Regions from separate parts of the Sutcliffiella horikoshii genome, predicted to be linked through region 2. Evidence: predicted binding sites of a transcription regulator. Region 2 holds the regulator's gene; the other holds the start of a gene.

Region 1 (15,924 bases), 680 kb from region 2:
GTTGTTCGGGTGCTTTGGCCCACGTTCAAATGCGCGGAAGTCAGAATTGGTGAATGTATTAGATATTTGGATGGCACGGTCCGGACGGAAGTTATAGAAAATAACTGCGTCTTCGTCCTGAATGGTTGCAACAGGGCTGCCATCTTCTTTTGTCATAACAGATGGAATGACGAACTCGTCAAAGATTCCGTTGTTATAGGAGTCGTTGATACATTCCATCGCGTCGTTGTAAGTAGGGCCTTCGCCGTACACCATTGCACGGTAAGACTTCTCTACACGATCCCAACGCTTGTCACGGTCCATGGAATAATAGCGGCCAGAAATAGTTGCAATCTCGCCTACTCCAAGGTCTAGAAGCTGCTCGTTCAATTGCTCAATGAACTCTGGAGCAGATTTAGGTGCAACATCGCGACCATCAAGGAATCCATGAATATAAACGCGATCCAAGCCTTCTCTTTTCGCAAGCTTTAGGAGAGCGAATAGATGCTGGATGTGACTATGAACGCCTCCATTTGAAAGCAAGCCGAACAGATGAAGGTTGGTTCCTTTTTCTTTTGCATGTTTGATGGCATTCAGGAACGTTTCATTTTCATAAAAGTCCCCTTCGCGGATAGCCACATTCACACGTGTCAAACTTTGATACACAATACGACCGGCTCCAATGTTTAAATGGCCAACTTCAGAGTTACCCATTTGCCCTTCCGGAAGTCCTACCGCTTCCCCGCTTGCAGTCAACTGCGCGTGCGGGTATGTGCTCCAAAATTTATCAAAATTAGGTTTGTTTGCTTGCGCCACCGCGTTTCCGGTTGTTTCACCGCGCATCGCAAAACCATCTAAGATGATTAAAGCTACTGGTTTCTTAGTCATTCTTACCTGCCTCCAAAAGCTGTAAGAAAGATTGGTGCTCAAGGCTTGCTCCGCCTACAAGTGCTCCATCGATATCAGATTGAGCCATGTAGTCTGCAATGTTTCCAGGTTTTACAGATCCGCCGTACTGGATGCGTACTGCATCAGCTGCCGCTTGATCGAACTCAGAAGCGATAACGCTGCGGATGTGTGCACATACTTCGTTTGCATCTTCTGCTGTGGAAGATTTGCCAGTTCCGATTGCCCAGATTGGCTCGTAAGCAACAACAGTAGTTTTTACTTGATCAGCAGTTAAGCCTGTTAGAGCTTTCTTCACTTGGTTGCCAACGATGTCGTTTGTTTTACCTGACTCGCGCTCTTCAAGTGTTTCACCGCAGCATACGATTGGAGTTAATCCGTGTTTGAATGCTGCAAGAGTTTTCTTGTTTACTGTTTCGTCTGTTTCTGCAAACATTTCACGACGCTCGGAGTGACCAAGAACAACGTAAGATACACCGATGTCTTTTAGTGCAACAGGGCTGACTTCGCCTGTGAATGCTCCGCTGTCTTCGAAGTGCATGTTTTGGGCACCGATTTTAAGGTCGCGGCCTTCTACGTTAGAAACAAGTCGCTCTAGGAAAAGAGCTGGTGCACATACTACTGCGTCGATTTTGTCAGCAGTAGGGACTAGTCCTTTTACTTCTTCTACGAAGCTTGTTGCTTCGGAGAGTGTTTTGTGCATTTTCCAGTTACCAGCAATAATTGGTTTACGCATGGTATCCATCCTTTCGGGGTTGGGGTTATAAAGTTTCTGTTACACCGCTGTTGATTTCCGCAAATGACTTCGCTTTCCTATGGGTGCTGCTGGAGCCTCCTCGGCTTCGCCTGTGGGGTCTCCACCTAGCGCTATCTCCCTCAGGAGTCTCCGCCTTTTGCTCCAATCACCAGCTAGAAACTTTATGTTACAAAAAATTACTTATCGTTCAGCGCTACTACTCCTGGAAGTTCTTTGCCTTCCATGAATTCTAGGGATGCGCCTCCACCAGTTGAGATATGGCTCATTTTGTCTGCGAGGTTGAATTTTTCAACAGCAGCCGCAGAGTCTCCTCCACCAATGACAGAGTATGTATCGGTAGCTTCTGCTAGGGCTTCACCTACTGCTTTCGTTCCGCCAGCAAATGCATCAAGTTCAAATACTCCCATTGGTCCATTCCAGATGACAAGTTTGGAGTTTTTGATTACATCCGCGTAGATTTCACGGGATTTAGGTCCGCAATCAAGGCCTTCCCAATCGCTTGGAATTTCTTCAATAGGTACGATTTTTGTGTTTGCGTCGTTAGAGAAATCATCTGCAACAACAACATCCACAGGCATGTACATGTTCACGCCTTTTTCTTTTGCTTGCTCCATGAAGGATTTAGCAAGGTCGATTTTGTCTTCTTCCAATAAGGATTTTCCAACATCGTAGCCTTTTGCTTTGATGAACGTGTAAGCGAGTCCACCGCCGATGATCAGGTTGTCCACTTTATTTAGAAGATTTTCGATTACACCGATTTTATCTTTAACCTTTGCTCCACCAATGATCGCCGTGAAAGGACGCTCAGGGTTGGAAAGGGCTTTTCCTAATACTTCTAATTCTTTTTCCATTAAGAGGCCTGCAACTGCCGGTAAGTGCTGGGCAATACCTTCTGTGGAAGCATGTGCACGGTGAGCAGCGCCGAATGCGTCATTTACATACACATCTGCAAGCTCAGCAAACGCCTTTGCAAGTTCTGGATCGTTTTTCTCTTCACCAGGGTAGAAACGAACGTTTTCTAATAATAGAACGTCTCCCTCGCTCATGTCGTTTACGATGGCTTTAACGGAATCTCCGTAAGCTTCATCCGCTTTTTTTACATCTTTTCCAAGAAGCTCTTGTAGACGGGCTGCAACCGCGTTTAAGCGAAGCTCTTCGACTACTTGCCCTTTTGGACGTCCTAAGTGGCTTGCAAGCAAGACTTTCGCGCCGTTATCCACTAGGTGCTTGATTGTTGGCAATGCTGCACGGATACGCGTTTCGTCTGTTACTTGTCCGTCCTTCATCGGTACGTTAAAGTCCACACGGCAAAATACGCGTTTGCCTTTGACGTCGATGTCACGAATACTTTTCTTGTTCATCTTGAACGGCCTCCCTTTAAAGGAAATTTGTTTTTGACAACATGAAAAGAGGGAGGGGTGTGTTCCCCAATCCCCCTCTACTTCACATGTCTTATTATAGAATGCTGATAAGGTTTATCCAAGCAATATCTATTGCTATGAAAAATTATAGTCCTTTAGCAGCGATGTATTTCGCTAGGTCTACTACACGGTGAGAGTATCCGCTCTCGTTGTCGTACCAAGAGATTACTTTAACCATGTTGCCTTCCATTACCATTGTAGATAATGCGTCGATTGTAGAAGACTCAGGGTTACCGTTGTAGTCACCAGATACTAGTGGCTCTTCAGAATAACCAAGGATTCCTTTTAATTCACCTTCAGCTGCTGCTTTGAACGCTGCGTTTACTTCTTCAGCTGTTACGTCCTTGTCAAGTTCAGCTACAAGGTCAACTAGAGAAACGTTTGGAGTTGGAACACGCATAGCTCCACCGTTCAATTTACCTTTTAGTTCAGGTAATACTAGAGATACTGCTTTTGCAGCTCCAGTAGTTGTAGGAATGATGTTCTCAGCTGCAGCACGCGCACGACGGTAGTCTTTGTGTGGCAAGTCTAAGATTTGTTGGTCATTTGTGTAAGAGTGAACAGTTGTCATCATTCCGCGTTTGATACCGAACTTGTCGTTCAATACTTTCGCGAATGGCGCCAAGCAGTTAGTCGTACAAGATGCGTTAGAGATAACGTTGTGGTTAGCTGCATCGTACTTGTCTTCGTTAACACCCATTACGATTGTGATATCTTCATCAGATGCAGGTGCGGAGATGATTACTTTCTTCGCTCCAGCTTCTAAGTGTTTCGCAGCGTCTGCACGCTTTGTGAAGAAACCAGTAGATTCGACTACTACTTCTACTCCAAGCTCACCCCAAGATAATTTCGCTGGGTCGCGCTCAGCTGTAACTTTGATTGTTTTGCCGTCAACAACCAGGTTGTCTCCGTCAACTTTCACGTCAGCAGCTAATTTGCCGTGTACGCTGTCATATTTTAAAAGGTGTGCAAGCATGTTAGCGTCTGTTAAGTCGTTAACTGCTACTACTTCTACCTCAGAGTTATTTAATGCTGCGCGGAATACGTTACGTCCAATACGTCCAAATCCGTTAATACCAATCTTTACTGCCATGTTAATTTCCTCCTTAGTTTTTCTAAGAAATTTTTATTAGAAGGGATGTTACTCCCTAATTAACTTTTTTGCTGCTCCTTCATCCGTTATAAGAATCGTTTGGGGAGCTTTTTTTAGATACGCTTGAATCGCTTTTGCCTTTGAGGCGCCGCCGGCTACTGCAATCACACATTCTATCTTTTCCAAATCTGCGAGTTGCATTCCAACTGTCTGAACTTTATGCACCACTTCTCCGGCTTCGTTGAAATAGTACCCGAAAGCTTCAGCTACCGCATGGCTTTGTTCGATCTTGCGCATATTTTCCGGCGCTGTTTTACGGCGCTCTGCCATTGTTTTAGCGTCTCCAATTCCATGAATAACCATACTAGAATTTTTGATGAGGGAAATTACTTCTTTTATAGAAGGTTCCTCAATCATGGACTGGTAGGATTCATGACTCAGCGAATCCGGGATATGCAAGAGCCTGTAGTCGCCAGATGCCTTTTCTGCCATGGTGGCACAAATGGTGTTCGACTGGTTTTGCACCTTTTCCCCAAGTCCGCCTCGAGCAGGGACAAACAGCAGATTACGGTTTTTCGTGTCGGGTGTCATCATTTCCGCTACGGAGGAAACAGTCGTTCCGCCAGCTACGGCAATGACATTTTCGTCATGGAATCGTTCTCGCATTGCGGATGCACATGCACGACCGAGTTCTTTTTTCACCCAAGGGGATTGGTCACTGTCACCCGGAACCACGACAACTTTTGTAATCCCTAACTTTTCTTCTATTCCCGCTTCTAGTTGCTTTAAACCGGAAACTTCTTTCATAACCTCTTCCAGGTCCTTAATGAGGTATTCCCCTTCTTTCGTCAATGTCATGCCGGCAACACTGACATGAATCAGGTTCTGCGCTTTAAGGAAATCAACTTCCCCTCTCAGCACCCGCTCACTCAAACCTAGACTGCCTGACAAGCTTCTTCTTCCAATCGGCTGCATCAACCTTATGTATCTCAAGATCTCGTATCGCTTCTGCATAATGGAAAGAAGATCAGGCAACAATTTCTTTTGTACTTCAATAATTTGATTCATTATAGCTTCCCCTTCAGAGTGTGTATTTTACCTGATGGACAAATGCACGTCTGTTGCTGGACCTTAAATGTCCCACTGTGACATATTATGTCCCAGTAGCGGTAAAAAAAATCACCCTTGCTACAAGTTGATTGTAACAAAGGTGAAACCCTTATGCAACTAGGGTTTAGCGGATTTTTTTAAGTAAACGCTTTCTTACCTCTTCTTTGTTCACTTGACCATAAGCAAGCATTTCTCCCTCATGCTCCACTACCGGAATCATCAACTGATATTTTTCTAACAGCGTGTCATCTTTATAAATATCAAATTCCTCTATGGTAAAAGTCAGTTCGGATTGCAGCTCTTTCAGTTTTGCTTTTGCTTTGTCACAAAGTGGACAATCGACTTTTGTGTAAAATTGTATGTTCATTTTGCATCTGCCTTTCTAATCATACCTTTTTCTCATCGAAGACCCCGGGATGTTCAATAGATCTCTGTATTTTGCAACGGTTCTTCTGGAGATGGTTATATGATACTGCTTTTGCAGGATGTTTGTCAGCTGTTGATCTGATAAAGGCTTCTGTTTGTCTTCTTTTTTAATGAGTTCTTCCACCAGCTGCTGCACCTGCTTGGTTGATTTCTCTTCATCATGGCTGCCAGAGAGGCCTTGACTGAAGAAATATTTCAGTTCAAAAAGTCCATACGGCGTCTGAACATATTTCTCTTTTGTGGCACGGCTAACCGTGGATTCATGAATTTCAAGCATGGTGGAGATATCCTTTAATGTTAACGGTTTCAAAAATGAAGGTCCGTTGAGAAAGAAAGATTGCTGGGCACGGAGAATTTCCTCCATCACTTTAACAAGCGTGTGTTTGCGATGCTCCATTGATTTCACAATCCACTGACATTGCTGAAGCTTTTCCTGCAAGTAGGATTCCAGTTCGTTTTTACTTTTAAGTGCTGACTCATACTGCTTATTTATCTTAATTTGCGGGATGATTTCTTCGTTTAATGACACGATAAAATGGTTTTGGTGTCTTTGGACGATTAAGTCCGGGGTGATATATTTCGGTTTTTCTATTGTTTCATATCTGTTTCCCGGTCGAGGGTTCAGTTTGACAATTTCGTCGTGAATCGTCTGAATCTCTTTTAGGTTGATCTCATATTTCTTTGCGAGTAATTTCCACGCTCTTTCTGCAAAGAGGATGAAATCATTTTCTAGAATAGCTTCTGCCACTTCGTTTCGGGGTGATTTTCTTTTTAGTTGAAGCAGAAGGCATTCTTGGAGGTTGCATGCTCCTATTCCTGCAGGTTCCAACTGTTTAATGGTATTTAGGACTTTTGTGACGGTATCTGGTGTTGTTTTGAGCTGTTCAGCCATCGCAATTGGCTCTTCTTGTATATAGCCATTTTCGTCCATATGCTCGATGATGCGCTTTGCTAGTTGTTTTTCTTCGTTTGTCATGTTCGTGTCGAGCAATTGTTGTTCGATATATTGATGTAACGTTTCTCCATGTTTACTGAAATTTTCAATGGAAAAGGTCTGTGTAGTGGTCGTTCCAATTTTCTTAGGTTTCAAGCGTTGCACACGAGAAGAAGCAAGTTCCCTATGGATGGTAGGTTCTTTCAAATCCATAAGCGGGTTCTCGAGCGATTGCTCCTTCAGGAAATCCACAAGCTCCAATGTCGAATACTGCAAAAGTGTAATAGCCTGCTTCAACTCCTGCGTCATCGCAAGCCTCAACGACTGCTCCTGATACAAACCAACTGACTGCTTCATACATCCAACCCTCCTCCGGCGACTCTCAAATCCGGTCTCTACCCCTATTTTACATGACTTTCGGGAACTTGTAAGCTTTAAAAATCTTCCTGAAGGGGGCATATATTCTATGTATATGAGAAAAAAGGCAAAATAAAAACCCAGTGTGCCGACACTGGGTGAGTAGATAATATGAGATAACGGCGCTTGTCCGTTACAAGAAATACTATAGCATGGTTGCTGTTTATGTATCAAACGTAAGTTTTTCCAAATTAGTAATGGCGCGCTCGGAGGGATTCGAACCCCCGCATGACGCGGTACCGGAAACCACCGCTCTATCCCCTGAGCTACGAGCGCACGCTGCAAATGGAACTTTACTAATATATCAAATTATACACTAATTGTCGAGACTCGGGCAATAAGAAGTCGCTTCGGTAGGGAAATTAAATTTCAATAAATTTGTTCTATCAAGCGTTCTGTATCCCCCTTTGAAGTTTAATCCCACCCCATACTGGATATGATTATTACATGGGGAAAAATGGGGGTATTTGCGATGGTTTTTATTTGACCATTCTTGACCTTGTATGTATGATAAAAGTACATAAAGATTTAGTAATACTTACTAATTGGTATAGGCTCGCTGAAGGTTTTCCCATTTTTACATAGGAGCCTATGTCGATAGAAACTTAAATTTTAAGGAGGAAAAGTGAGATGAACTTAATTCCTACAGTTATTGAACAAACAAGCCGTGGGGAGCGCGCGTACGATATTTACTCCCGTTTATTAAAAGACCGTATCATCATGCTTGGAAGTGCGATTGATGACAATGTGGCCAACTCCATCGTGTCTCAGCTTTTATTCTTGGCAGCGGAAGATCCTGATAAAGATATCTCTCTTTACATCAACAGCCCAGGTGGATCCATCACAGCTGGTATGGCAATCTACGATACAATGAACTTCATTAAGCCGAATGTTAGCACAATGTGCGTTGGTATGGCGGCTTCCATGGGAGCGTTCTTGCTTGCAGCTGGTGCGAAAGGCAAGCGTTTCGCGCTACCTAACAGTGAAGTCATGATTCACCAACCACTTGGTGGAGCACAAGGTCAAGCAACGGAAATCGAGATTGCTGCAAAACGCATCTTGTTCCTACGCGAAAAACTTAACACAATCTTATCCGAGCAAACTGGCCAGCCAATCGAAGTGATTTCCCGCGACACAGACCGCGACAACTTCATGACAGCTGACCGCGCACTTGAATACGGACTTATCGACAAAGTAATAAGAAACAACAATAACTAAAAACAAAACCGGGCTTCCCATTAAGGGGAGACCCGGTTTTTTAGTTCTCTTGTTGTACGTACTCTGCTAACGCAGCGATTGCATCCTCTTCATCATGACCGTCAGCAATCAATGTGATCGTCGCTCCAGTGCTGATGGCTAAGCTCATCAAGCCCATGATACTTTTCGCATTTACCTTTTTCCCGTCCTTTTCTAAGAAAACCTCACTTGAGAAGCGGTTGGCTTCCTGTACGAAAAGTGCTGCCGGGCGAGCTTGCAAGCCAGTTTTTAAACGAACATCTACTTGTTTTTGTACCATTTCTATTCCTCCTCTATATTAATGTATTGTTGCTGGGCGGAGTCAGCTCAAATGGAGGTGACCCGCTCCAGTTTTATTTAACAGATTCCCCTGCACGTAGTTTATCGGCAATTTCATCTATTTTTCGTAGTCGGTGATTGATTCCGGATTTGCTGATTGTCCCGCTCGACACCATTTCACCAAGTTCTTTCAACGTTACATCTTGGTAGGTGACGCGCAGTTCTGCGATTTCACGCAGTTTGTCAGGCAAAATACCAAGCCCGACCGTACTATCGATAAAGCGAATATTTTCCACCTGGCGAATCGCAGCACCAATCGTTTTATTGAGGTTGGCAGTTTCACAGTTCACAAGGCGATTGACCGAGTTACGCATATCACGCACAATCCGGATGTCCTCAAACTTCAGCAGTGCCTGATGGGCCCCGATGATGCTTAAGAATTCAGCAATCTTTTCGGCCTCTTTCAGGTATGTGATATAGCCCTTTTTCCGCTCCAATGTTTTACTGTTTAAGTGAAACATATTCATCAGTTCACACAAAGATTCGTTGTGTTCATGGTAGAGCGAAAAGATTTCAAGATGATAGGAAGACGTTTCTGGATTGTTTACAGATCCTCCAGCCAGGAATGCTCCTCGTAAATAAGATCGCTTGCAGCATTTTTTGCTGATCAGGTCTTCGGAAATATCACGAACGAACGTGAATCCATCCTTTAAGATCTTCAACTGATCCAAAATATAGTGCGCCTGCTCGGCATAACGAACGATATAGACGTTATTCTTCTTTAGTCTCATCTTCTTTCGTACAAGCAATTCGACACGCACATCATAAATCCTTTTTGTTAACGTGTAGATTCGGCGGGCAATTGCGGCATTTTCCGTTTGTATATCCAAAATCAGTTTGCGATTAGAAAAGGATAGAGAGCCGTTCATACGGATCAGCGCTGCAAGTTCAGCCTTGACGCAACAGTCTTTTGTTTCAATGGTGGTTAATTCTTTTTTTGTTTCAGAAGCGTAGGACATTGTTTTCACCTCCATTGTGAAAGTACTTGGTGTCTGCGAGGTGATGAAACCTTATCCCCTTACCACCAGCAATGATTCCGTTTGCATCCTAATTTTCGTCCAATTTTATCATGGAGTACAATAGCGCCGCTACCTTTTGGGTGTCATGACGTATCACTCCATCTTCGTATCGGATGATTTTATCATGGACGATTTCAAGTCCTAAATTAGACAAGGCGGCAATATCATATACAACAGGAGTTGCATATTCTTTTTTATAGCGAAGGGCTATTTCATCAGGAATTCCTTCTTCATTTACAAGAATGGTATCCATGAAACGGCAGCCCAAATGGTCATAGAGTGCCTTAACATGATCACTTGCCGTGTATTCGAGCGTTTCACCGGCTTGCGTCATGACATTACATATATACACTTTTTTGGCGTGCGCGTTACACACAGCTTCTCCTATTTTCGGAACAAGAAGGTTTGGCAGGATGCTGGTATAAAGACTTCCAGGGCCGACAATGATTAGATCTGCCCTTTCTATCTCTTCCACTGACTCTTGCAAAGGCTCCACTTTATCCGGGGTTAGGAACACGCGCTTTATTTTCTGCCCGTTTGCCGGGATCTTAGATTCACCCGTAACAATCGATCCATCTTCCATTTCCGCATGTAAAATAACACTTTGGTTGGCGGCAGGAAGAACTTTGCCTCGAACGTTCAACACTTTGCTCATCTCACGAATGGCATGGACAAAGTCACCTGTGATGGTCGTCATCGCTGCTAAGAGCAAGTTACCGAGTGAATGCCCTGAAAGTCCGTTGCCTGTTGCAAAACGATGCTGGAAGAGATCCTCAATCAACGGCTCCACATCTGATAAGGCGGCAAGCACGTTTCTGACATCTCCAGGCGGTGGAATATGAAGTTCATCGCGCAATCTGCCTGAGCTCCCACCGTCATCGGCAACTGTCACAACCGCGGTAATATCCACATCATAGTGCTTGAGGCCACGGAGTAAAACAGGCAGTCCGGTTCCTCCTCCTATGATGACGATTTTAGGTACTTTTTGACGTCTCATCAGTGTTTACCCTTCCGTTTCTCAATATCTCGGTGTGTTAGGAGTGTATCATACTCATCCTTGAAATGCTTGGCAAAATACTCTGCCAAGGTTACAGAACGGTGCTGCCCTCCCGTACATCCGATTGCAAGGACCAGCTGGCTCTTTCCTTCCCGCTTGTAGTAAGGAAGCATGAAAGTCAACAAATCCGTAAGCTTTTCTATAAATTTCTGTGTTTCTGTCCACTTCAACACATAGGAAGAAACCTCTTCATCAAGCCCCGTCATCGGTCTCATATGGTCAATATAATGAGGATTTGGTAAAAAGCGTACATCAAACACAAGATCTGCATCTATAGGAAGTCCATATTTAAAACCGAAGGAAACGACATTCAATTTAAAAGTCTGTTTGGAGTGTGTGGCAAATTGTTTGAGGATTTTCTCTCTAAGTTCACGTGGCTTTAAGTTGGAAGTGTCCAAAATCAGTTGGGCACGGCCTTTCAGCTCTTCTAACAACTCGCGTTCATGTTCGATCCCTTCAAGCGGCAAGCCTGATTTTGCCAATGGATGCGATCTTCTTGTTTCTTTATAACGTGTCACTAGAACAGAATCCTTGGCATCAAGGAATAAAATTTGCGGTGTCACCCATGATAATTCCGAAATATCATCTAGCGCTTCAAACAGGCTGTCAAAAAATTCACGGCCGCGTAAATCCATTACCAACGCCACTTTATTCATCTTATTGCCTGACTCCTCCATCAGCTCCAAAAACTTTGGTAGTAAAGTCGGCGGCAAATTATCGACACAGAAAAATCCGAGATCCTCTAAACTCTGAATGGCCACTGTTTTCCCGGCTCCACTCATTCCAGTGATAATAACTAATTCTACATCACTGCTCGTACCTGTACTCATGTTTCTTCCACTCCCTTTATTGTCTAATCAGTTCGGATCAAGACGGTAGGACAATAGTTCAAAATCCGGCGTATAGGTAAACGTTCCAAAAATCATGCCAGATCCTTTAATAAGGTAATCAAGAATATGAAAATCGCCAGGTGCCATTGGAAGCTTTGCGATATCTTCCTGCTTATGCCACTCGATTTTTCCTTCTTCCGATTCTTTCACATTTTGTCCGTCATACTCCGTTGCAAGGAATGTGAACATCATCCATTCGGATACGATATCCTTGCCTTCTTTTATCACAAATGTAAAAACACCCTTTAGGGCAGGATTTTTTAAGTAAATGCCAGTTTCTTCACGATATTCGCGCACGACCGTATCTTTAACTGATTCTCCGTGCTCCATTTTTCCACCAGGTGCAACCCACCATCCACGACGCGGCTTTTGCAATAGTAGCACTTGGTCATCTTTCACTAGCACACAATTTGTTACTCTTTGCATGGTTACAACCCCTTTTGAGCTTGGCTGATTGAATTTTATATCTCTAATGCTGTTTGCGGAAATCAACAACGGCGTAAAAATTAAAACTAGCCAAGTGTATCATTTTTTATTTTACAGCAAAAGCATTGAATAAGACACAGTAAAGTTCTACAAAATAGCGAACTCTGTGTCAGGATTTCTTACAGGTATCGATTCCAGTTTGGGAATAGTCACTTGTAAACGCTTTACTTTTTAAGTATATCATAGCTCTCTTGGGTATAGTAAACAAGCTGTAATGGGTGGTGGTTTGTGAGGGGGCCCTTATTGGGGAATTCGGTTCTATAGTACTTTTCCGCTTGGAGATCACTTGCTTGGGGCGTATAGAGCGAATCTATCTGACTTTTCGAATTAAAAATCCCTCGCTTCGGGCGTATAGAACGTCTCTATATGACCTTTCTTCTTAAAATCCACTTGCTTCGGGCGTATAGAACGCTTCTATTTGACCTTTCCACTTGAAAATCACTTGCTTCGGGCGTATAGAACGCTTCTATTTGACCTTTCTGCCTGAATACCACTTCCTTCGGGCGTATAGAACGCTTCTATTTGACCTTTTGACTTGAAAACCACTCGCTTCGGGCGTATAGAACGTCTCTATATGACCTTTCCACTTAAAATGCATCAGCTTCGGGTGTATAGACAAGGGCATACAGCATTCCACACGAAAAAAAGACATAAAAAAAGGACACGGGAAAAAGGGAACCCGTGTCATCCACTATATTTATAAAAGGGGGTCAATTACTATTTATATAATAACCGATTATTGTTTCAAAGCTGTTACAGATGCGTTAAGGCGCAGTTACGTTTTGGTTAAAGGAAGATTTCGACAATCCCCTTTATAGTTCGACATACCTAGCATCCCTATCCTTTAGCCCATTATTTTGCTGCGTTCGCTTTTAACTCCTCAACAAGTTCTTCTATATAATGTTGAGCACTTTGAGCAGCGATGCTTCCGTCACCTGTTGCCGTAACAATTTGGCGTAGAGTTTTCTCGCGAATATCTCCCGCTGCAAAAATACCAGGGACTTTTGTTTCCATGCGTTCGTTTGTTTCAATGTACCCCATGTCGTTTGTGATCCCAAGGTTTAAGAACGGCTTCGTTAGTGGAAGCATTCCTACATAGATGAAAACGCCGTCTGTCTTGAATTCTTGCTCTTCGCCATCTTTTGTGCTGACAAGTGTCACACTGCCAACCTTGCCGTCTTTTTCGTTAATTTCTTTAACGGTGTTGCTCCAGATGAAGTCAATTTTGTCGTTGTCAAATGCACGTTGCTGAAGGATCTTTTGCGCACGAAGCTCATCGCGACGGTGAACAATCGTCACTTTGGATGCAAAGCGAGTCAGGTAAACACCCTCTTCTACAGCAGAGTCCCCTCCACCAACAACAACTAATTCTTTATTTTTGAAAAACGCTCCGTCACATACTGCACAGTAGGAAACCCCACGTCCGCCAAGCTCTTTTTCACCAGGTACGCCGATTTTTTTGTATTCAGCTCCACTTGAAATGATAACCGTGCGACCTTTGTAAGACTTGCTTCCTGCGTTCACTGTTTTATATTCTTTTCCATCGATTACTTCTTTAACGTCACCATATGCATATTCTGCACCGAATTTCTTCGCATGCTCGAACATTTTAGTGGAAAGCTCAGGGCCTAAAATATGGTCAAATCCAGGGTAGTTTTCAACTTCCTCTGTATTTGCCATCTGCCCGCCAGGCATTCCGCGTTCAATCATCAACGTGCTCAAATTTGCACGAGATGTGTAAACTGCAGATGTCATTCCCGCAGGTCCAGCTCCGATAATAATCACATCATAAATTTTTTCTTCTGTCATGTTGCCCACTCCTTTAACTCAATTGTTGCTTTTTATGATAACCCTATTTTCATCCAATTTTAGATATATATTTACAGAATACCTTTAAAAGTATTCCCAGTTACTATCCTATATAACATGGCGGTTGTCCGTCCAATTTTTTGCTCATGGGAAAACAGCAAAAAAACCGAGCACCATCTCAGCCCGGTTTTTAAGAAAGTAGATCTTCTACTTTTTTAATATATTTTCTTAACGTGCTTGCGGAAACTTCATATGTTTCCACCAATTCTTTCTGTGTCACAGCATAGCCGTTTCCTTTGCTCCAGACATAGGCAAATGCGGCTGCCCATGCTGGTGCGTTCGTAAAAGTGACAGCTTGTTTTAATGCTCGAGCATATAAATCAAACCATTCTTTTACAATCATATCGGCTTGTTTTGTATTTAATAATGACGCAATTTCATACCCATTCACAACATTTACAGGCACATCTTTTCTATTCAATAAGGCAAACATGGCAAATTCACGGACAGTCGCCGTGACAAAGGATTGTTCCAGAACATTTTTAATCGTGGTCTTGCTTGAAGTACTTGATTGGAAAATATGAAAAAGCTGTTCTGCTTCTTCTTCCTCCACCGTTTTATCTTCTACATGATTCCAAGGCTCTGTTCCTGCCTTTTCAGGATTCATTTCAAGCACTTTTGACCATGCCTGTTCAGCAACAGTGAAACGCTCTGTTTGATAGGCTGCATTTGCCAACCAGAAATAGAACGTCCCGTCCCCTTGGAAACCATTTTTCTGCAAAGAACGCAGCCACTTGTAGGACAACTCGTGTCGACCAATCAACCCGAAAGTCGCTCCAAGTTTATAACGGTGTTCCACCAAAATAGGTGTGACCTTCTCAAGGCGGTTTGCCAGTTCGTTCATTTCCTTCACATTATTTTCATAATGGAAGAACACGAGCAAGTTACAAAGCGCATGCAGATTACCTGGGTTCTTTTCCAGAACTTCTTCCAAGACATCCCGGGCTTCTGTTAAGTTCCCTTTGTAGAAATAGGCTAATGCGAGATTATTATATGCCGACCAGAATTGTGGATACTCCTCGATAATCTCTTCGAGCAGCGCCAACGCTTCATCCAGTTCCCCTTTTTCAAGCAGGCCTCTTGCATTTTCCTGCATCACAATAAGGTGGTCCTGACCATCCACATAATCTTCCGCTTCATCTGCCTCTATTTCCAAAAGATCAATCAAATCCTCGGTGTCCTCGACAAATTCCCCGTCCGGCTCCATCGTCAAATATTCTTCGGCATGCTTTCTAGCCTCTTGAAACAATCCCAAGTAGGCATAGTTGTTGGCCAAAAAATAATGACAATCATGCATGTCCGGTGCCAAATCTTCTATAATATCTTCTAAAAGTTCATTAGAACGCTGATAGTCACCAAGTTCGGTAAGGACAATCGCCAACTGACACATAATAGATGCATCACTAGGTTTCATGGCCTCCGCACGTTGGAGCCATTTTCTTGCCTTATATAAATCCCGCTTCCGATAAGCACGGATTCCTTTTTGAAAAAAATAATCGCCATTCTGCGCAAATGGGATGATCTTCGCAACTTGTTTCACATTCGGATTTTTTCCCATTATAGCCTCCATACAAACTTACTTACCGTTCGTAGTATAACATAAGAGAGGTTGGAAAGAATAGGTGGGAAATTTTGAGGTGTGCTTTATTTGCAAATAAAAAACACTTTCCTAGTTTTAAACTAGAAAAGTGCTGAAACATCGTTATTTTCCCTGTTCATCAGACGGCTTTTTCGTATGCCGCTCCTCTAATACCGCCAACACTTCATCCAAACTCACTTCTTGCTCACGCAATAACACCATCACATGGAAAAAGAGATCGGCAACCTCCCAAGTGAGCTCTGCGCGGTCACGGTTTTTCGCCGCAATAATTACTTCTGCCGCTTCCTCGCCCACTTTCTTCAGAATCTTATCCACACCTTCTTCAAAAAGATAAGTTGTATAAGATCCCGCTGGCTTATCCACAGCACGGGAGGATATGACAGAC
Region 2 (15,924 bases):
GCATTCAGTTGGGCACTCTAAGGTGACTGCCGGTGACAAACCGGAGGAAGGTGGGGATGACGTCAAATCATCATGCCCCTTATGACCTGGGCTACACACGTGCTACAATGGACGGTACAAAGGGCAGCAAAACCGCGAGGTCGAGCCAATCCCATAAAACCGTTCTCAGTTCGGATTGCAGGCTGCAACTCGCCTGCATGAAGCCGGAATCGCTAGTAATCGCGGATCAGCATGCCGCGGTGAATACGTTCCCGGGCCTTGTACACACCGCCCGTCACACCACGAGAGTTTGTAACACCCGAAGTCGGTGGGGTAACCTTTTGGAGCCAGCCGCCTAAGGTGGGACAGATGATTGGGGTGAAGTCGTAACAAGGTAGCCGTATCGGAAGGTGCGGCTGGATCACCTCCTTTCTAAGGAATGTACGCTTGTTGTTTTGTTTAGTTTTGAGAGAGCATTCTCTCATTTTAGATAAATCTTCGGATTTATCGAAGTTGTTCCTTGAAAACTAGATAATGTAACTAATATCAAGATATTCACAAAATATCGTTCATCTTAGTAATTTTCTTTATAGATATCATCGCTGATATCGACACATGACCATATTGGTCAACGGTTAAGTTATTAAGGGCGCACGGTGGATGCCTTGGCACTAGGAGCCGATGAAGGACGGGACTAACACCGATATGCTTCGGGGAGCTGTAAGTAAGCTTTGATCCGGAGATTTCCGAATGGGGAAACCCACTGCTCGTAATGGAGCAGTATCCTTATCTGAATACATAGGGTATGGAAGGCAGACCCGGGGAACTGAAACATCTTAGTACCCGGAGGAAGAGAAAGCAAACGCGATTTCCTGAGTAGCGGCGAGCGAAACGGAATTAGCCCAAACCAAGAGGCTTGCCTCTTGGGGTTGTAGGACACTCAACATGGAGTTACAAAGGAACGGGGTAAATGAAGCGATCTGGAAAGGTCCGTCATAGAAGGTAAAAACCCTGTAGTTGAAACTTCGTTCCCTCCTGAGTGGATCCTGAGTACGGCGGGACACGAGAAATCCCGTCGGAAGCAGGGAGGACCATCTCCCAAGGCTAAATACTCCCTAGTGACCGATAGTGAACCAGTACCGTGAGGGAAAGGTGAAAAGCACCCCGGAAGGGGAGTGAAATAGATCCTGAAACCGTGTGCCTACAAGTAGTTAGAGCCCGTTAATGGGTGATAGCGTGCCTTTTGTAGAATGAACCGGCGAGTTACGATTACGTGCAAGGTTAAGTCGATGAGACGGAGCCGTAGCGAAAGCGAGTCTGAATAGGGCGCATGAGTACGTGGTCGTAGACCCGAAACCAGGTGATCTACCCATGTCCAGGGTGAAGTTCAGGTAACACTGAATGGAGGCCCGAACCGACTCACGTTGAAAAGTGAGCGGATGAGGTGTGGGTAGGGGTGAAATGCCAATCGAACCTGGAGATAGCTGGTTCTCTCCGAAATAGCTTTAGGGCTAGCCTCATGTGTTAGAGTCTTGGAGGTAGAGCACTGATTGGACTAGGGGTCCTCATCGGATTACCGAATTCAGTCAAACTCCGAATGCCAAAGACTTATCCATGGGAGTCAGACTGCGAGTGATAAGATCCGTAGTCAAGAGGGAAACAGCCCAGACCGCCAGCTAAGGTCCCCAAGTATACGTTAAGTGGAAAAGGATGTGGAGTTGCTTAGACAACCAGGATGTTGGCTTAGAAGCAGCCACCATTTAAAGAGTGCGTAATAGCTCACTGGTCGAGTGACTCTGCGCCGAAAATGTACCGGGGCTAAACGTATCACCGAAGCTGCGGACTGTTCTTACGAACAGTGGTAGGAGAGCGTTCTAAGGGCGTTGAAGCTAGACCGTAAGGACTGGTGGAGCGCTTAGAAGTGAGAATGCCGGTATGAGTAGCGAAAGAAGGGTGAGAATCCCTTCCACCGAATGCCTAAGGTTTCCTGAGGAAGGCTCGTCCGCTCAGGGTTAGTCGGGACCTAAGCCGAGGCCGAAAGGCGTAGGCGATGGATAACAGGTTGATATTCCTGTACCACCTCCACTCCGTTTGAGCAATGGGGGGACGCAGAAGGATAGGGTAAGCGCGCTGTTGGATATGCGCGTCTAAGCAGTAAGGCTGAGAAGTAGGCAAATCCGCTTCTCATTAAGGCTGAGCTGTGATAGCGAGGGAAATATAGTACCGAAGTTCCTGATTTCACACTGCCAAGAAAAGCCTCTAGCGAGGAGTATGGTGCCCGTACCGCAAACCGACACAGGTAGGCGAGGAGAGAATCCTAAGGTGAGCGAGAGAACTCTGGTTAAGGAACTCGGCAAAATGACCCCGTAACTTCGGGAGAAGGGGTGCTCTGTTAGGGTGTTAAAGCCCGAGAGAGCCGCAGTGAATAGGCCCAGGCGACTGTTTAGCAAAAACACAGGTCTCTGCGAAGCCGTAAGGCGAAGTATAGGGGCTGACGCCTGCCCGGTGCTGGAAGGTTAAGGGGAGAGGTTAGCGCAAGCGAAGCTTTGAACCGAAGCCCCAGTAAACGGCGGCCGTAACTATAACGGTCCTAAGGTAGCGAAATTCCTTGTCGGGTAAGTTCCGACCCGCACGAAAGGCGTAACGATCTGGGCACTGTCTCAACCAGAGACTCGGTGAAATTATAGTACCTGTGAAGATGCAGGTTACCCGCGACAGGACGGAAAGACCCCGTGGAGCTTTACTGTAGCCTGATATTGAATTTTGGTACAGCTTGTACAGGATAGGTAGGAGCCTGAGAAGCCGGAGCGCTAGCTTCGGTGGAGGCGTCGGTGGGATACTACCCTGGCTGTATTGAAATTCTAACCCGCAGCCCTTATCGGGCTGGGAGACAGTGTCAGGTGGGCAGTTTGACTGGGGCGGTCGCCTCCTAAAGAGTAACGGAGGCGCCCAAAGGTTCCCTCAGAATGGTTGGAAATCATTCGCAGAGTGTAAAGGCACAAGGGAGCTTGACTGCGAGACCTACAAGTCGAGCAGGGACGAAAGTCGGGCTTAGTGATCCGGTGGTTCCGCATGGAAGGGCCATCGCTCAACGGATAAAAGCTACCCCGGGGATAACAGGCTTATCTCCCCCAAGAGTCCACATCGACGGGGAGGTTTGGCACCTCGATGTCGGCTCATCGCATCCTGGGGCTGTAGTCGGTCCCAAGGGTTGGGCTGTTCGCCCATTAAAGCGGTACGCGAGCTGGGTTCAGAACGTCGTGAGACAGTTCGGTCCCTATCCGTCGTGGGCGCAGGAAATTTGAGAGGAGCTGTCCTTAGTACGAGAGGACCGGGATGGACGCACCGCTGGTGTACCAGTTGTCTTGCCAAAGGCATAGCTGGGTAGCTACGTGCGGACGGGATAAGTGCTGAAAGCATCTAAGCATGAAGCCCCCCTCAAGATGAGATTTCCTTTTACTTCGGTAAGTAAGATCCCTGAAAGATGATCAGGTAGATAGGTTCGAGGTGGAAGCGTGGCGACACGTGCAGCTGACGAATACTAATCGATCGAGGACTTAACCCAAATAAGTATCGAAATAAGTGAACGATATGAATATCTTGATAAGAACACATTATCTAGTTTTGAAGGATCAACCTTCAACTGAATATGTCTGGTAATGATGGCGAAGAGGCCACACCCGTTCCCATACCGAACACGGAAGTTAAGCTCTTCAGCGCCGATGGTAGTTGGGGGATCTCCCCCTGTGAGAGTAGGACGTTGCCAGGCAAATTTATAGAAACCAGTGCTTATATGTTTAGGCGCTGGTTTTTTTGTGTTTTCTTTTAGAGATTGTGGGCGGAAAAATGACAGAATCCTTGGAAAAGAAGAGGTTTTGTCATCGTAGAGCGAGAACGGTGCCAAAACAGAGGAAACGAAGCTAACTTTGTCACCATTTCACGTGCAGACCCGATAGCAGACCCGATGAGTGTAGGGGGACCCCACCATCCCCACCTTCAAAAAACACCTACCTCAAACACCATCCACCCCACCCCACACCCGCCCCTATAAAACCTCTTTTGAACAATTTTGACCAATTGACGTTTAAACAACTCCCAAAAGTGGAATTCTGTTTGAGAGAGACCCGTTCACAAAGAAACTCCCTACATCCTAACACCGACACTACATAAATGGACGCACCTAAACCCAAAACGTACAGAATGACAGTTTTTAGCGAATGGTTATCTATTGAATTTTTTCAGAAGGTCTTATATATTTTACTTATAGTCAAAGATAGTCAAGGTCAGATAGGAGGATAGCATGAGAAACATATCTGATGTCATTGAGCAATATTTGAAACAGGTGTTGGAGGGGAGCAGGGAGAATTCTGCTGAGATCAAACGCAGTGAGATTGCAGATAAGTTTGAATGTGTGCCCTCTCAGATTAATTATGTGATAAATACTAGATTTACGATTGAACGAGGATATTTGGTGGAGAGCAAGCGTGGAGGCGGCGGTTATATAAGAATTATTAAAATTAAGCCGCATGACCATTTGCAATTGATCGACCAGCTTATAGATTTAATAGATATGAGAGTTTCCCAGGCGAGTGCGGAGGATGTTATCTTTCGGTTGGTGGAAGAGAAGGTGATTTCCGCCAGGGAGGCGAAGATAATGGTTAGTGTCATGGACCGCTCTGTCTTATATTTGGGCTTGCCTGAAAGAGATGAACTACGGGCTAGGATGTTAACGGCCATGCTGACTACACTGAAGTATCGGTAGGGGGGATAAAAATGGTATGCCAAGAATGTAATGAGCGTCCAGCTGCTTTGCATTTTACAAAAATTATTAATGGTGAAAAATCCGAGATTCATATATGTGAGCAATGTGCTCAAGAAAAAGGCAGTATGTCGATGTTTACTGGTGGATCAGGTTTTTCCATCAATAACCTGATTGCCGGGTTGTTGAATACGGAACAGGCAATTCCCAATCCTCAACACGAAGACCTTGAGCAGCGCAAGATTTTGCAGTGTGAGCGCTGTAAGATGACGTTTCCGCAGTTTACGAAAATTGGGCGGTTTGGTTGTTCGGAATGTTATCATACTTTTTCCGACAAGATGCAGCCAATTTTAAAAAGGCTGCACAGTGGAAACACGGTACATGCCGGGAAGATTCCGAAAAGAATCGGCGGGAGCATGCATGTGAGGAAAGAAATTGATGCGCTGAGAGAAGAATTACAAGAACTTATTTTACAGGAAGAATTCGAGAGTGCGGCGAATACTAGAGATAGAATCAGAGAATTGGAAAGACAATTAAGTGAAAAAAGAGAGGGGGAGCAGTAAATGTCTCTTGAACACTTTTTGAATAATGCGGTCAGTTCCTGGATGAAGCAGGAGGGCCCGGATTCAGATATCGTCCTTAGCAGCAGGGTAAGGCTAGCTAGAAATTTAGAAAAGATGCAGTTTCCGACAGTGTCGAGCAACGAGGAAGCGCAGCAGATTGTGGATATCATGAAACAGCATTTTGGAGAAATGAAGTTTCAGGATCTCGGGGAGCTGGAGTTTCTTCTTATGGAGGAATTGAATGCTTTAGAGAAGCGGGTGTTGGTAGAAAAGCACTTGATCAGTCCACAACTGGCGGAGGATTCGGCATTTGGAGCATGTTTGTTATCACCGAATGAAGAAGTGAGCATTATGATAAATGAGGAGGATCATATCAGGATTCAATGCTTGTTTCCCGGCCTGCAGTTGAATGAAGCGTTGCAGGTAGCCAATTCATTGGATGATTGGATAGAAGAAAAGATTGATTATGCGTTTGATGAAAAACGAGGATACTTAACGAGCTGCCCGACAAATGTGGGAACGGGGCTCCGCGCTTCGGTCATGATGCACTTGCCCGCACTGGTGCTGACGCAGCAGATGAACAGAATTGTTCCGGCAATTAATCAATTGGGATTAGTTGTTAGAGGAATTTATGGGGAAGGTAGCGAAGCTTTAGGAAACATCTTTCAAATTTCCAACCAAATGACACTCGGCAAGTCAGAAGAGGATATTGTACAGGACCTTATGGGTGTTGTGCAGCAACTTATTTCACAAGAGCGTTCTGCCAGGGAAGCATTAGTCAAAACTTCGAACATACAATTAGAAGATAGGGTATTTCGCTCATATGGATTATTGGCACACAGTCGTATCATGGAAACGAAAGAGGCGGCAAAATGTTTGTCGAATGTCCGGCTAGGTATAGATTTAGGCTATATCACCGACATTTCCAGATCAATTTTGAATGAATTAATGATATTAACTCAACCGGGCTTCTTGCAGCAATATGCTGGAGGGCCATTAAAGCCTAATGAAAGAGATGTTCGCAGGGCCAGCTTGATTCGGGAAAGAATGCGATTAAATAGATAAATTATTCGGGAGGCGAATGGATATGATGTTTGGTCGATTTACAGAAAGAGCTCAAAAAGTATTGGCATTGGCACAGGAAGAGGCATTGCGCCTAAGCCATAATAATATTGGAACAGAGCATATCCTGCTTGGACTGGTCAGAGAAGGGGAAGGGATTGCTGCAAAAGCATTGATCGCCCTTGGCTTAGGACCGGAAAAAATACAAAAAGAAGTAGAAAACCTCATTGGCAGAGGACAGGACAGTGGTCAGTCGATTCCTCACTACACGCCAAGAGCGAAGAAGGTAATCGAGCTATCCATGGATGAAGCGCGTAAACTTGGTCATTCCTATGTAGGAACAGAGCATGTATTGCTTGGCCTGATCCGTGAGGGAGAAGGGGTTGCGGCACGCGTATTGAACAACTTGGGAGTGAGCTTGAACAAGGCGCGCCAGCAGGTGTTACAACTGCTTGGAAGCAACGAGTCTTCCGGAGGACATCAGGGTGGTGCTTCTGCTAATGTGAACACGCCTACCCTTGATAGCCTGGCAAGGGACCTGACTGCGGTAGCACGGGAAGGCAGCTTGGATCCAGTTATCGGACGAAGCAAAGAAATTCAGCGTGTGATAGAAGTACTTAGCCGCAGAACGAAAAACAACCCTGTATTGATCGGGGAGCCTGGTGTAGGTAAAACGGCCATTGCTGAAGGACTTGCACAGCAAATCGTGAGCAATGAAGTTCCGGAAATCCTTCGAGATAAACGCGTGATGACACTCGACATGGGTACGGTTGTTGCTGGTACAAAATATCGTGGAGAGTTTGAGGACCGCTTGAAGAAGGTGATGGATGAGATCCGTCAAGCTGGTAACATCATTCTTTTCATTGACGAACTTCATACATTGATCGGTGCCGGTGGAGCGGAGGGTGCCATTGACGCATCCAACATCTTAAAACCATCCTTAGCGCGTGGAGAGTTGCAATGTATCGGTGCAACAACGCTTGATGAGTACCGTAAATATATCGAAAAAGATGCAGCACTTGAGCGCAGATTCCAGCCGATCACAGTAGATGAGCCGACAGCAGCTGAGTCCATTCAAATTCTGACAGGACTGCGCGACCGTTATGAAGCGCATCATCGTGTATCCATCACAGATGAAGCGATTGAGCAGGCGGTTAAACTTTCCGACCGTTACATTTCTGACCGCTTCCTGCCGGATAAAGCGATCGACTTGATTGATGAGGCAGGCTCAAAAGTACGTCTTCGTTCCTTCACCACTCCTCCTAACTTGAAGGAGTTAGAAGTGAAGCTGGAATCTGTTCGAAACGAAAAGGATGCTGCCGTGCAGAGCCAGGAGTTTGAAAAAGCTGCCTCTTTAAGAGATACAGAGCAGCGTCTTCGTGAACAACTAGAAGAAACGAAGAAAACGTGGAAAGAAAAGCAGGGACAAGAGAATTCTGAGGTGACAGTGGAAGATATTGCGATGGTTGTATCCAGCTGGACGGGAATTCCAGTATCAAAACTTGCACAAACAGAAACAGATAAACTGTTAAACATGGAATCTTTATTGCACTCCCGTGTTATCGGGCAGGATGAAGCGGTTAAAGCTGTATCGAAAGCCGTTCGCCGTGCACGTGCCGGCTTGAAAGATCCAAAGCGTCCGATTGGTTCCTTCATATTCCTTGGACCAACTGGGGTAGGTAAAACGGAGCTTGCAAGAGCACTGGCGGAATCTATCTTCGGTGATGAGGATGCAATGATCCGTATTGATATGTCCGAATACATGGAGAAGCATTCGACTTCCCGTCTTGTTGGTTCCCCTCCAGGATATGTCGGGTATGATGAGGGCGGCCAGTTGACGGAGAAAGTTCGCCGCAAACCGTATTCTGTTATTCTTTTAGACGAAATTGAAAAAGCACATCCTGATGTGTTTAATATTCTTTTACAAGTGTTAGAGGATGGCCGTCTGACAGATTCGAAAGGTCGTACAGTGGACTTCCGCAACACGCTTGTCATTATGACATCAAATGTTGGGGCAGACGCATTGAAGCGCAACAAATATGTCGGCTTTAATGTTCAGGATGAGAACCAGAACTATAAAGACATGAAAGGGAAAGTGATGGAAGAGCTGAAAAAGGCGTTCCGTCCGGAGTTCCTGAACCGTGTCGATGAAATGATTGTGTTCCACTCTTTAGAGAAAACACACTTAAAAGAAATCGTGACTCTGCTTTCCGAGCAGTTAACGAAACGTCTGAAAGAGCAGGATATCGATCTGGAGCTGACAGAAGCTGCGAAAGAGAAGATTTCAGAAGAAGGCTACGATCCGGAATACGGTGCAAGACCGTTACGCCGTGCCATCCAAAAGCATGTGGAGGATAAGCTTTCAGAAGAGCTGTTAAAAGGTAATATCGAGAAAGGCAAGAAAATCTCCTTGGATGTTGTAGACGGGGAATTTGTTGTCCGTGATGTGGAAATAGTAAAATAAGGTTGCTGGTCGTTTGCATGGCTGTATAGAAGTGGAGGTAAGCCCGTGATACAAGGGCTTTCCTCCTTTCTTGTATTTTCCAATAGTTTAGATTAGCGTAATTTATGTGAAATAAGGTATCATAAAAGAAGGAAAACAATGGTATTTTTATAACACTCTTTTCATAAAGATTATTGTTCATATAGAGAGGATTTTTGGATGGCAAAGCGTAAGACAAAGTTTATGTGTAAGGAATGCGGGTATGAGTCACCTAAGTGGATGGGGAAGTGTCCCGGGTGCAACGCGTGGAATACAATGGTGGAGGAACTAGAAGAGTCCAGAACGCCGAGGCGCGGTGGTTTTACGACCACTTCCTCAACATTGGCAAGAAAAGCAGAATCCATCACGAAAGTGGAGAATATTAAACAGTCAAGGATTTATACAGATATGGAAGAGTGCAATAGAGTGCTTGGAGGCGGATTAGTCCAAGGGTCGCTTGTACTGATCGGGGGAGACCCTGGCATCGGAAAGTCGACTTTATTGCTGCAGGTATGCTGTCAATTGGCATTAAAAAAACATCGTGTCCTATACATATCCGGGGAAGAATCTGTTCAACAGACAAAGCTGCGGGCAGATCGTTTAGGAGTACAGGCAGAAGAGTTGTTTGTTTTGTCAGAAACGGACTTTGAGCTTGTTGCAAAAGCGGTGGACGATGTACAGCCGACCTTGCTTGTTGTCGATTCCATTCAAACGGTTTACCACCCTGCTGTTACCTCCGCTCCAGGGAGTGTGTCGCAGGTCAGGGAGTGTACGGCTGAACTGATGAGGATTGCAAAGACAAAGAATATTGCCGTCTTCATCGTAGGGCATGTCACTAAAGAAGGATCTATCGCAGGACCGCGTCTTCTCGAACATATGGTAGACACGGTGTTATATTTTGAAGGAGAAAGACACCATACTTATCGTATTTTGCGTTCGGTGAAAAATAGATTCGGTTCGACGAATGAGATTGGTATTTTTGAAATGAAAGAAGAGGGTTTGACGGAAGTAAAGAACCCCTCAGAAATCTTTTTAGAAGAACGGTCAAAAGGAGCTGCAGGTTCCACAGTTGTAGCATCCATGGAAGGTACAAGGCCCGTATTGGTGGAAATCCAGGCATTGATCTCTCCAACAGGTTATGGAAATCCAAGAAGAATGGCGACAGGAATCGATCACAACAGGGTATCGCTTATTATGGCGGTACTTGAAAAAAGAGTCGGGCTGTTGCTTCAAAACCAGGATGCCTACTTGAAAGTGGCAGGAGGGGTAAAACTCGATGAACCGGCCATCGACCTCGCAGTAGCGGTCAGCATTGCTTCCAGCTTCCGCAATCAAACTTCTGAACCTACAGATGTGGTGATTGGCGAAGTAGGACTGACAGGTGAAATCAGACGGGTATCACGTATTGAACAACGCGTTCAAGAAGCGGCAAAGCTTGGATTCAAACGAGTGATCATACCGGCGAAAAACCTGGGAGGTTGGACCATACCGAAAGAGGTTAATGTCATTGGCGTTAACACCATCGAGCAGGCTCTTCAATATACTCTAGGGGGATAGAGATGGAAGAACAACGGCAGAAAGAAAAAATAATGGCAGATACGTTACAGTTTATTGCTCCCGGAACACCTATTCGGGAAGGGATCAACAATATTCTTCGTTCCCAAACCGGCGGACTTGTGGTCGTGGGATTCAATGATAAAGTGAAAGATATGGTAGATGGCGGTTTTTCGATCAATTGTCCATTCAGCCCTGCCTACGTATATGAATTGGCCAAAATGGATGGTGCCATCATCTTGAATGAAAAAGGGACGAAAATACTCTATGCCAATGCGCAATTAACACCCAATCCCACGATCATTTCCACTGAAACAGGAATGAGGCACCGAACAGCAGAACGTGTGGCGAAGCAGACGGGCTGTCTTGTTGTCGCCATATCTCAGCGCCGTAATGTCATTACCTTGTATAAAGGCGACTTCCGTTATGCGTTGCGTGATATCGGGGTTATTTTTACAAAAGCAAATCAGGCGATTCAAACATTGGAAAAATATAAAACCGTACTAGATCAAGGGATTACCAATCTTGGTGCTTTAGAATTTGAAGAACAGGTATCATTATCGGAACTTTTACAGGTGATACACCGTATAGAAATGGTACTACGAATTAAAAATGAAATACTAAGCTATATCAATGAACTTGGAACGGAAGGCAGACTAATTCGACTGCAAATGACGGAACTCCTTGCCCACATTGAAGAAGAGGCCATTCTCCTCATCAAAGATTATTGCATTGATAAAGAGATGGATGCGTTCATGATTCTAAGACGATTGCAGGAGTTGGCAAATACCGACCTATTAGATGATGCAGTTATTTTAAAGATGCTTGGGTATTCAGGGTTTATGAATCCGGACGAAATCGTCCTGCCAAGAGGTTATAGAGTATTGCATAAGATTCCGAGACTTCCACCGCTTGTCATCGAAAACCTTATCTGCAGGTTCTGGAATTTAAAGCAGATTCTGAACGCTACAGTGGAGGAACTAGATGATGTGGATGGGATTGGTGAGGTACGAGCCCGTAAAATCAAAGAGGGATTGAAACGAATACAAGATCAACTACAAATAGACCGACAAATGTAAGCCGTAAAATCAGGAATGTGACAAAATCCTTACAAAAGTAAATTAAAAGTTTTTTCGACGTTTTATTTAAAGGAAACTGTTTATAATGAATAAAGGGAGGTGAGGCAATGTTAAGGCGTACGGTTCAACTGTTCTTTTTAATTCTTGGCGGAACATTGGGGATCTTTTTTATTCCCGAGCTGTTTTCACTCTTGAATCTAGGGGATATCCCTTTTCTTACTAAGCCTTATACTGTTGCTATTTTAGGAGCAATTATATTTTTTATCCTTACTTTTTGGTTAGTGGATTATGTTGTAGGATTCATTAAATGGATTGAGGAATCTTTAGTGAAAGCGCCTGTTACCGATGTGTTATTTGGTAGTTTAGGACTGATTTTTGGACTTATTGTCGCTTATCTGGCAGTTATTCCTTTAGAGAGAATCCCATTTGTCAGCGCCATATTCCCTATTTTCATTACCATTCTATTAGGATATCTTGGTTTTCAAGTAGGCTTTAAAAAACGAGACGAATTGGTGAATTTATTTTCGATCTCCTCAAAATTCGGTAAGAAAAAATCAGTAGAAGATGACGAGTTGGATTTATCTTCAAAGAAGCTGAAAATCTTGGATACGAGCGTTATTATTGACGGCAGGGTTGCAGATATTTGCCAAACCGGCTTTCTGGAAGGGACCATCGTCATTCCGCGATTTGTTCTGGAAGAGCTTCAGCATATCGCCGATTCTTCTGATGTATTAAAACGAAATCGTGGTCGACGTGGGTTGGATATCCTAAACAGGATCCAAAAAGAATTAGCGATAAAAGTAGAGATATATGAAGGCAATTTTGAAGATATCCAGGAAGTGGATTCAAAGCTTGTGAAGCTGGCAAAATTGACCTCTGGTGTAGTCGTTACCAATGACTTTAACTTAAATAAAGTATGTGAGCTTCAAAGTGTGGAAGTGCTGAATATAAACGATCTTGCCAATGCAGTAAAGCCGGTCGTCCTTCCTGGTGAAGAGCTTACGGTACAAGTCATCAAAGACGGTAAAGAACATAATCAAGGTGTCGCGTACCTTGATGACGGTACCATGATTGTCGTGGAAGAAGGCCGTGATTATATCGGCAAGCACATTCAGGTATTAGTCACAAGTGTGCTTCAGACATCTGCCGGACGAATGATCTTTGCCAAGCCCAAACAACTAGAACGGGCAGCGTTATAAGTAAATAAGAGTAACCCTTACCCTCTTAAGCTCTGCTTAGAGGGTATAAGTTATTTTGTGCTAAAATTCAACACCCACGGGAGAGTATATAATGAACTATCAAGTAATCGTACTAGCAGCAGGACAGGGGAAACGGATGAAGGCAGGAAAAAACAAGCAGTTCATCGAGCTTGAGGGGAAACCTGTCATCATACATACCCTCTCCGTCTTTGAAGCGGATCCTTGGTGCAGTGAAATCAAACTAGTCATCAATGAAAAAGAAAAAGATATATTCAAAGAACTTTTACACCAATATCCAGTACAAAAAATAAAAGAAATGGTCATTGGTGGAGAAGAGCGGCAAGATAGCGTGTATAATGGGCTTACATCGTTTCAATCAGCAGAAATTGTACTGGTTCATGATGGAGCAAGGCCTTTTATTTCACAGGAAGTCATTCACCATCTAGTGGAAAAAGCGTCCAAAGAAGGGGCAGCTATTGTAGGGGTGCCTGTTAAAGATACAATTAAACGCGTCAGCAAGGCGGGAGTGGTGGAAGAAACGGTGGAACGGTCCAGCTTATGGTCCATTCAAACACCACAAGCTTTTCGTTATCCGGTCCTTAAAGAAGCCCATGAAAAAGCAAAAACAGAGAACTACTTAGGAACCGACGAAGCAAGTCTCGTAGAACGAATTCAAGTGCCGGTACACATCGTAGAAGGCGAATACGAAAACTTCAAACTAACCACACCCGAAGACCTAATCCTTGCAAAAGCTTTTTTACAAAAATAATTCTATGGAAATGTAACAGATTATATTAAGCCGTAAACCCCTGTAGATTGGAGTGCAAGGTGTGAAACTCCGGAGGGAGGTAGCGGTAGGTTGAGACCCCGCAACGAAGTGAGGAGGCTCAAGCACCGCCCCTCGGAAAGCGAACACCTGGAACGGAAATTTACAGGAGTTAATCAGACTATAAATACATATAAATGGAGAGGTGCACTATGTTTCGAATTGGACAAGGTTTTGACGTACATCAGTTTGCAGAAGGCAGACCACTAATAATCGGAGGCATCACCATCCCTTACGAAAAAGGACTACTCGGACACTCTGATGCCGACGTACTTTTACATACAATCTCTGACGCTTGCTTAGGCGCAATTGGAGAAGGGGATATCGGGAAACACTTCCCGGACACAGACCCAGCATTTAAAAATGCAGATTCCGCTGTTTTAATGGAACAAGTATGGGCAATAGTAAAAGAAAAAGGCTATACACTGGGGAACGTGGACTGTACCATCATTGCACAAAAACCAAAAATGGCTCCCCATATCGAACCGATGCGTAAAAGAATTGCCGAATTGCTAGAAGCGGACGTGGAACAGGTCAATGTAAAAGCCACCACCACCGAAAAACTCGGCTTCACCGGCAGAGAAGAAGGAATAGCCGCCCAAGCAGCCGTCCTATTACTAAAGAAATAGCTTTTGCCAACGGGATCTTTAGCTGGTGATTGGAGCAAATGGCGTAGACTCCAGCGGGAAAGTAGCGACAATGTTGAGACCCCGCAACGAAGTGAGGAGGCTCAAGGTCGCCCGCGGAAAGCGAAGCCATTTGCGGAAATCAACAGCGGCGTTATAAGAAAGCTATAGAAAGAAATAGATACGAATCCAACATTTTTATGTTAAAATAATGCTTAGTTTTAAAAACCGTCAGCGCCCGAAAGCCGACGGAAAATGGAGGTAACAAAACATGACAGTTCGTGTACGATATGCCCCAAGTCCAACAGGGCACTTACATATAGGAAATGCCAGAACCGCACTATTCAACTACCTGTTTGCACGCAGCCAAAACGGGAAATTCATTATCCGCATCGAAGATACAGACAAAAAGCGCAATATCGCAGGCGGAGAAGAAAGCCAGCTGAAATATTTGAAGTGGCTTGGCATGGACTGGGATGAAAGCGTCGATGTAGGTGGCGAATATGGTCCATACCGCCAATCAGATCGTAATGATATCTACACAAAATACTATAATGAGCTTTTGGAAAAAGGGCTTGCCTATAAATGTTATTGCACGGAAGAGGAACTGGAAGCGGAGCGCGAGGAACAGATTGCCCGTGGAGAGAACCCTAATTACTCCGGCAAGCACAGCAACTTAACCGAAGAAGAACAAAAAGCCTTTAAAGCAGAAGGAAGAGAACCAAGCATTCGCTTCCGCGTACCGAAAGGAAAAGAAATTAAGTTTCATGACATGGTAAAAGGAGACGTATCCTTTGAATCCGACGGCATTGGTGACTTTGTTATCGTGAAAAAGGACGGAACACCTACTTACAATTTCGCAGTGGCAGTTGATGATTACCTTATGCAGATTTCCCACGTCCTTCGTGGAGATGATCATATTTCGAACACGCCAAAACAAATCATGATCTTTGAAGCATTAGGCTGGGATGTTCCTGTGTTCGGTCACATGACATTGATTGTAAACGAAAGCCGCAAGAAATTAAGTAAACGTGATGAGTCCATCATCCAGTTTATTGAGCAATATGAGGAGCTTGGCTATCTGCCTGAAGCTTTGTTCAACTTTATTGCCTTACTTGGCTGGTCTCCAGTCGGCGAAGAAGAAGTCTTCTCCAAGGAGCAATTTATTGAAATCTTTGATACAGCACGTTTATCCAAATCACCAGCTGTATTTGATACAAACAAATTAACATGGATGAACAACCAATACATCAAAACAATGGACCTGGATCGACTTGTTGACATCTCCTTGCCGCACCTAGTAAAAGCAGGTCGTCTGGAAGAGTCGATGACAGAAGATCAGAAGGCTTGGGCAAAAGAACTTATCGGGCTTTACCAAGAGCAGATGAGCTTCGGAGCGGAAATTGTGGAGCTGACAGAAATGTTCTTCCAAACGCATATTGAATACGATGAAGAAGCAAAAGCTGTCCTGGCTGAAGAACAAGTACCGGAAGTAATGGTTGCCTTCCATAAGGAATTGGAAGAGATGGAGGACTTCTCTGTAGACAACATCAAAGCTGCAACGAAAGCTGTTCAAAAAGCAACTGGTCATAAAGGGAAAAAGCTGTTCATGCCAATCCGCGTGGCAACAACTGGCCAAACACACGGTCGTGACCTGCCGCAAACGATTCACCTATTAGGAAAAAAAACAGTTTTAGCGAGGTTGTCGAAGCTAATCGGTTAACATTTTCCGTAAAACATAATATGATAGAACTAACATATTTTTAAACGAGAAAACCATGATTGAATGTTGAAG

What was found. The regulator CtsR, encoded in region 2, represses protease genes until heat stress. The targets are predictions, from matches to a motif close to ATGGTCAATAAAGGTCAAACA.
Region 1: clpP (ATP-dependent Clp endopeptidase proteolytic subunit ClpP) is a predicted target of CtsR. The motif match lies at 7,524-7,544, and genes of this name have one in related genera.

What each region holds. Positions count from the first base shown of each region.
Region 1 covers NZ_CP082918.1:3,729,874-3,745,797, forward strand. The annotation lists gene gpmI (2,3-bisphosphoglycerate-independent phosphoglycerate mutase) at 1-867, opposite strand, end outside; gene tpiA (triose-phosphate isomerase) at 860-1,621, opposite strand; gene K7887_RS19225 (phosphoglycerate kinase) at 1,819-3,003, opposite strand; gene gap (type I glyceraldehyde-3-phosphate dehydrogenase) at 3,149-4,156, opposite strand; gene K7887_RS19235 (sugar-binding transcriptional regulator) at 4,205-5,224, opposite strand; gene K7887_RS19240 (glutaredoxin family protein) at 5,391-5,633, opposite strand; gene rpoN (RNA polymerase factor sigma-54) at 5,649-6,983, opposite strand; tRNA gene K7887_RS19250 (tRNA-Arg) at 7,242-7,319, opposite strand; gene clpP (ATP-dependent Clp endopeptidase proteolytic subunit ClpP) at 7,674-8,261, shown strand; gene K7887_RS19260 (HPr family phosphocarrier protein) at 8,302-8,559, opposite strand; gene whiA (DNA-binding protein WhiA) at 8,633-9,577, opposite strand; gene K7887_RS19270 (gluconeogenesis factor YvcK family protein) at 9,666-10,634, opposite strand; gene rapZ (RNase adapter RapZ) at 10,634-11,524, opposite strand; gene K7887_RS19280 (8-oxo-dGTP diphosphatase) at 11,552-12,010, opposite strand; gene trxB (thioredoxin-disulfide reductase) at 12,923-13,879, opposite strand; gene K7887_RS19290 (tetratricopeptide repeat protein) at 14,070-15,497, opposite strand; gene hisIE (bifunctional phosphoribosyl-AMP cyclohydrolase/phosphoribosyl-ATP diphosphatase HisIE) at 15,642-15,924, opposite strand, start outside.
Region 2 covers NZ_CP082918.1:102,109-118,032, forward strand. The annotation lists rRNA gene K7887_RS00540 (16S ribosomal RNA) at 1-411, shown strand, start outside; rRNA gene K7887_RS00545 (23S ribosomal RNA) at 613-3,544, shown strand; rRNA gene rrf (5S ribosomal RNA) at 3,632-3,748, shown strand; gene K7887_RS00555 (CtsR family transcriptional regulator) at 4,280-4,741, shown strand; gene K7887_RS00560 (protein-arginine kinase activator protein McsA) at 4,753-5,301, shown strand; gene K7887_RS00565 (protein-arginine kinase McsB) at 5,302-6,366, shown strand; gene clpC (ATP-dependent protease ATP-binding subunit ClpC) at 6,389-8,827, shown strand; gene radA (DNA repair protein RadA) at 9,026-10,402, shown strand; gene disA (DNA integrity scanning diadenylate cyclase DisA) at 10,405-11,478, shown strand; gene K7887_RS00585 (PIN/TRAM domain-containing protein) at 11,586-12,677, shown strand; gene ispD (2-C-methyl-D-erythritol 4-phosphate cytidylyltransferase) at 12,769-13,446, shown strand; gene ispF (2-C-methyl-D-erythritol 2,4-cyclodiphosphate synthase) at 13,656-14,132, shown strand; gene gltX (glutamate--tRNA ligase) at 14,401-15,852, shown strand; T-box leader at 15,910-15,924, shown strand, end outside.